3 regions of the Proteus sp. GOKU genome follow, and region 2 is predicted to be linked to each of the others. Evidence: predicted binding sites of a transcription regulator. Region 2 holds the regulator's gene; each other region holds the start of a gene.
What was found. Region 2 encodes CRP, which controls carbon source genes, mostly activating them, when cyclic AMP is high. Its sites were predicted from a motif close to ATGTGANNNNNNTCACAT; they were not measured.
Positions count from the first base shown of each region.

Region 1: a site for CRP is predicted at 1,112-1,129, ahead of serA (phosphoglycerate dehydrogenase). Genes of this name have one in related genera too.
Region 3: a site for CRP is predicted at 1,056-1,073, ahead of ompW (outer membrane protein OmpW). Genes of this name have one in related genera too.

Region 1 covers NZ_CP034105.1:2,913,027-2,915,238, forward strand. Annotated here, with positions in the region: gene serA (phosphoglycerate dehydrogenase) at 1-919, opposite strand, end outside; gene rpiA (ribose-5-phosphate isomerase RpiA) at 1,192-1,848, opposite strand; gene EHE21_RS13590 (LysR family transcriptional regulator ArgP) at 2,010-2,212, shown strand, end outside.
Region 2 covers NZ_CP034105.1:3,794,067-3,796,278, reverse strand. Annotated here, with positions in the region: gene argD (bifunctional acetylornithine/succinyldiaminopimelate transaminase) at 1-540, shown strand, start outside; gene crp (cAMP-activated global transcriptional regulator CRP) at 635-1,267, opposite strand; gene EHE21_RS17325 (OsmC family protein) at 1,581-1,988, shown strand; gene EHE21_RS17320 (phosphoribulokinase) at 2,078-2,212, opposite strand, start outside.
Region 3 covers NZ_CP034105.1:1,810,788-1,812,999, forward strand. Annotated here, with positions in the region: gene EHE21_RS08465 (YciC family protein) at 16-789, opposite strand; gene ompW (outer membrane protein OmpW) at 1,223-1,858, shown strand.

The DNA.
Region 1 (2,212 bases), 880 kb from region 2:
TGTTTTCTTGTGCTTCTTGAGTTGAACCACCGATATGCGGTGTTAATATCACATTGTCAAACTTGATAAGTTCAGAAACAAATGGATCGTTAGGATCGTTATTTGCACCCGGCTCTGTTGGGAATACGTCAACTGCTGCGCCTGATAAATGTTTAGATTCTAGCGCTTGTGATAACGCAGGAATATCAACCACAGTCCCACGAGAAGCATTGATAAGAATTGAGCCCGGTTTCATGCGCTGAATTTCTTCATGCCCAATCATATTTTTGGTTGATGGTGTTTCTGGCACATGTAAACTGACAATGTCACACATATTCAACAGTTCAGAGAGATGACGAATTTGTGTTGCATTACCTAATGGCAGTTTGTTTTCAATATCGTAAAAATAGACATCTAAACCCACGCTTTCTGCCAAAATACCTAACTGTGTACCAATGTGACCATAACCAATAATACCCAGTTTTTTACCACGTGCTTCAAAACAGCCTTTGGCTTGTTTATCCCAAACTCCACGATGCGCTTTCGCATTTGCTTCAGGAATACGACGCAGTAATAACAGTAATTCACCAAGCACCATCTCAGCCACGGAACGGGTGTTTGAGAAAGGAGCGTTAAATACAGGAATACCGCGACGAGCAGCGGCGTCTAAATCAACCTGATTAGTACCGATACAGAAGCATCCCACAGCAACTAATTTTTCAGCGGCTGCAAAAATTTCTTCTGTTAAGTGAGTGCGGGAACGAAGACCAACAAAACGTGCATCACGGATAGCTTCTTTTAATTCTTCGTCCGATAATGCGCCTTTGTGATATTCAATATTGGTATAACCCGCAGCTCTTAAATTTTCTACTGCACTTTGGTGCACACCTTCAAGGAGTAGAAACTTTATCTTTTCTTTTTCCAAAGATACTTTGACCATTTACCCTGCCCTATCGTTATTACATTTAATGAAAAACAAAATCCTGTCTCATCAACATAACAAAAATAGATTTTGTGGCAATACAACCGATTGCAGTGATGACAGAATAAGCGGTAAATAAAGTGATTTTCTACCGAGTAAAATGATTTTGACTTTGAAAATGGCAGGATTTTAAAGAGAGATATAACTATCGTGTGATATATATCACTGAATTTGCAGTTTCTAAAATAATTTAAAAAATAGGTAGCCATAGCTACCTATCTTAAAAAGAATTACTTAATGGTTTTCACACCTTCAGAAGTGCCCATTAAAACAACATTCGCGCCACGGTTAGCAAATAATCCTACAGTGACAACACCCGGAATACTGTTAATTTTGTTTTCCAGTTCAATAGGGTTAAGAATTGTTAAATTATGAACGTCTAAAATAACGTTACCGTTATCAGTTACCACATTTTCACGATATTCTGGTAAACCACCCAGTTTAACGAGTTCACGCGCAACATAAGAGCGCGCCATTGGAATAACTTCTACGGGTAGTGGAAATTTACCTAACACATCGACTTGTTTAGATTCATCAACGATACAGATAAATGTTTTCGCTACGCCCGCAATAATTTTTTCACGCGTTAATGCCGCACCACCACCTTTGATCATCTGCATTTGATGGTTAATTTCATCAGCACCATCAACATAGATATCTAAAGAATCGACTTCGTTGCAGTCGAAAACGGGAATGCCGTAACTCTTTAATTTTGCAGTTGATGCTTCTGAACTTGAAACTGTGCCTTCGATTTGACCTTTCATTGTTGCTAATGCATCAATAAAGTGAGAAGCCGTAGAGCCAGTACCGACACCAACAATCGTGCCTGGTTTTACATATTCAAGCGCTGCCCAACCTACTGCTTTTTTCAATTCATCCTGAGTCATTTAAAAAAACCTTATTTATCACGTTAATGGACTAAGAATAGCATATTGCATTCAAAACTAGCACGAGACACATCAAAAACTGAGAAGCAACATTTTAACTCATTGCAACGAAAAATATGGCATAGTAAGCAATAGAATATAAAATCGAAGAGAGTCTGTTAATGAAACGCCCTGATTATCGAGCATTACAAGCCCTTGATGCCGTCATTCGAGAGCGTGGCTTTGAACGAGCTGCGCAAAAATTATGTATTACACAATCTGCCGTTTCTCAGCGTATCAAACAGTTAGAAAATTTATTTGGACAACCGCTCTTAGTCAGAACTGTTCCACCTCAACCTACAGAGCAAGGGCAAAAATTATTAGC
Region 2 (2,212 bases):
GTACAAACAGGTATGGGGCGTACCGGCAAGCTTTTTGCCTATATGAACTATGATGTGACACCAGATATTATTACAACCGCCAAAGCGCTGGGAAGTGGTTTCCCACTCAGTGCGATGTTAACAACATATGAGATAGCTTCTGCAATGGGTGTTGGAACTCATGGTACAACTTATGGTGGCAATCCATTAGCTTGTGCAGTGGGCAATGTCGCATTTGATTTAATTAATACACCTGAGGTACTTGAGGGTGTCGAAAAGCGCTATCAATGGATTGTGGATGAGCTAGCGTCAATCAATCAAACGTATCAGGTCTTTTCGCAAATCCGTGGACAAGGTTTATTGATTGGTGCGCAATTAGCGCCACAATATAAAGGTAAAGCCAAAGAGTTACTCGGTCTTGCTGCTAAACATGGCTTAATGATGTTAAATGCAGGAGCTGATGTGATGCGTTTTACACCGTCGTTAATTATTACCCAAGAAGAGCTACAAGAAGGAATGGTGGCATTAAAAGCGGCTATCGCAGAATTTGTAAAAGGGTAGTAGCAACTAAAAACCCCATCAGCGAGGATGGGGTTTACACAAAAAGTATATCAATAGCCCTGTTATGGGCTATTGTTTGTTTGAGCGGGGAAACTTAACGAGTCCCGTAAACGACGATAGTTTTACCGTGTGCGGAGATCAAGTTTTGATCTTCCAGCATTTTCAGAATACGGCCTACAGTTTCGCGTGAACAACCAACGATTTGACCAATTTCCTGACGTGTAATTTTAATTTGCATGCCATCAGGATGCGTCATTGCATCGGGTTGTTTTGCTAAGTTTAATAAGGTTTGTGCAATACGACCTGTTACATCAAGGAAAGCAAGGTTACCTACTTTTTCTGATGTTGTTTGTAATCTGTTCGCCATTTGAGCAGAAAGGCGCATCAGAATATCAGGGTTAACCTGAATTAATTGGCGGAATTTTTTATAGGAAATTTCTGCTACTTCACAGGCTGTTTTTGCTCGAACCCATGCACTACGTTCTTGATCTTCTTCAAATAATCCAAGTTCACCGATGAAATCCCCCTGATTTAGGTAGGAGAGGATCATTTCTTTTCCTTCTTCATCTTTAATAAGAACAGCCACGGAACCTTTAACAATATAATAAAGTGTTTCCGCTTTCTCACCTTGGTGGATCAGCGTGCTCTTGGATGGATATTTGTGAATATGGCAGTGTGACAAAAACCATTCAAGAGTCGGGTCTGTTTGCGGCTTGCCGAGAACCATTCGCGTTATCCTCTGTACGTTAAATGCAGCCTTTCAAAACGGATAGGCTCCCTTTTGAGACAGCGTGCTTAAAAATCCTATCTTTACCTATTAACTTCCTGAGAACACGGTAAGTTAATATGGAGTAGATTATAATAAATGAGAAAATAATGCATTGATCTTAACCACTATCATCAAGCAGATATTGTTTTTAACACAATTAGTGCATTAAGTCTCGTTTTACGCAGTCAGCATAATAAACCTATTTGCTAATTGCTAGTTGAATTATGAGAATGTACTCTTTTAGTTTCTGTCATCTTTAGGGGGAAAATAAATGGAAGCACGAGTTAAGTGGGTTGAAGATTTATCTTTTGTCGGCGAATCTTCATCTGGCCATCAAATTATGATGGATGGGAATTCGGGCGATAAAGCCCCAAGCCCAATGGAAATGGTATTAATTGCTGCGGGTGGATGTAGTGCTATTGATGTCGTAAGTATTTTACGTAAAGGGCGTCATCAAGTAACTGATTGTGAAGTGAAATTAACATCAGAGCGCCGTGAAGAAGCCCCTCGTTTATTTACTGATATCAATTTACATTTTATTGTTTCAGGTAAAGAATTAACGGATAAAATCGTAGAACGAGCCGTTCAATTATCCGCAGAAAAATATTGTTCTGTTTCCTTAATGTTAGGAAAAGCAGCCAATATTACGCATTCATTTGAAATAAAAGATGCCGACTAATTTTGATATTTTAAAATAAAGTTTAATTTGAAAAATAATATCCCTTAATTAATGGGATATTATTTTTATAGAGATAAATTTTATTTTGGTTAACTTATCTTTTCGCCATTTAATAATTTTTTGACTAATGGTGCCATAATTAATTCCATCGCTAATCCTAATTTCCCGCCCGGTACAACAATAGTGTTTATTGTTGACATAAACGAGCCATGTAACATCGCAAG
Region 3 (2,212 bases), 2.0 Mb from region 2:
TATGTGTTGAATAAACTAGCGTGTTTGTTGTGTTGTGTATTTGTTTTCAACCAACATAAACAAACGAAATAGGTAGATAATCAGCCAAGCTGAAGCCATATTTTTCAGAAAATAGAATAAGAAGTTATGGACAAGATCAGGTAGTTGAATTGTAAGATTACTCACAAAGCCAATACCAAACTGCAATAAGATCCAAATACCTAAAGCAGGAATAAGGGAGCCAGACTCACTAAACCCAATCTTCCAACCTAAACGTATTGCACTTCCCATATTTTGTTGGCGCACTAAGACAACGGGCGCTAATGCAAAACCGATTAGCAAAATGATGCCAGGAATAATCATCACCATAAAACCTGCGCTAATTAAAATAGAGCACAGAACAATCAGTAAAAACATTTTTGGTAAGCGAGGTAAACAGGCGTTAAATGTTTGACCTAGGGTGACATTGTGACCTGCAGAGATTGCCATAGCGAACATCAATAAGGTTAGCACCAAGATGCTTTGCTGTAGTGTTTCAAATGCATACAGTGATAACACTTTTTTGGCGATACCCACGACACTGTTTGACATTGCTTCTAATTCAGCAGGAGAAGTAGAAGAAAGCTGTGTATTTTTAAAATTAGCCACAAATTCAATCATCAATTGGTATTCTTGAGGATTAGGGCCAATTAAGACATGAACTATCGCTAAAACAACAGCAAGGATAGCGGAAAGAGTAACAATGCTACGTCGTTCATTCTTATAAAAATTCAGACTGTCTCGGTAGATTGTGCGTGCCGTGGTAGGCATGAAACTGCTCCTATAAAAATAGACTGTGTCAATGCGCGCTATTGTACCTTCTACAACAGCAAAAAGGGATATTTTCTCTTACTTCTCTTATTTAGTTTTTTCTTGACGGTAATAATCAAAATATCCCTCAGCATTTAAAATAAAACAAACATCATTTTAACATAAAAATAACTTTATTTTTAAATATATCTTTTTAGGATGTTTTTTATTCAAAAAATATTACTAAGAATAAATTTAATTATAAGAAAAAATTGTATTAATGAGTAATTTGATGTGGATCAATTATAAATAATCGCATTGATAAATAATAAAAAGAGAAATAACACTTTCTGCAAAAATAATTCCAAAGTTGTGATCGGTATTAGATCATAATTATTGATAAATGGTTATATTTTTAGCGGAGATTTTACTTATTACAGGAATGGGTTAAATAATGAAAAAACTTTCTGCGCTTATTTTAGCGGCTGCAACTCTTGCGCCTTCTATTTCTTTCGCTCACCAAGCGGGTGATTTTTTATTCCGTGCGGGTACTGCAACTGTTCGTCCTAATACAGGTTCTGATAATGTATTAGGTTTAGGTAGTTTTAATACAAACAATAATACTCAATTAGGTTTAACCTTTGGGTATATGGTAACTGATAATATTGGTGTTGAATTATTAGCAGCTACTCCTTTTGAACATAAAGTTTCTTTGGGCCCAGTAGGTGAAATTGCAACTGTTAAACATTTACCACCAACATTAATGGCACAATACTACTTCGGTAGTGCAGAAGATAAACTGCGTCCTTATTTAGGTGCAGGTCTTAACTTTACCACTTTCTTTGATGAGAAATTTAACTCAACAGGTAAGAGTGCTCAGCTATCTGACTTGAACCTTAAGAGTTCATGGGGCTTTGCAGCACAAGCAGGTTTAGATTATAACCTTGATAAAAACTGGATGCTGAATGCGTCTGTTTGGTGGATGAATATCGAAACTGATGTTGAATTCAGAGCTGCTGGTGAGAAAAAATCAATTGATACACGCCTAGACCCATTTGTATTTATGTTTGGTGTGGGTTACCGTTTCTAATTATTCTTTCTTTAAAAGAATATCTCATAATGAAAAGCGAAGGTTATCTTCGCTTTTTTTTGTTTTTTAAATTTAAATAAAACCTTTCATTTTTAGATTATATACAGTCTCTAGTTTATTGTTTAATACACTATTTATGGGTAATTAAAAATAGAGATAAATAGAAAAAGATGCATTTTAAATAAAACATTTAATATTAAAATAATAAGAAAGGTGTATTTTATATATATCTTTTATTTACACCATCTTAATAAGATAAGAAAGAGTATTTTTCTTTATTAAAAACTAACGAGCTTTTAATAAAGAAAGGAGAGTATTAAATAGGTGTATTTAAAATGCGTCTTTAATTTGATT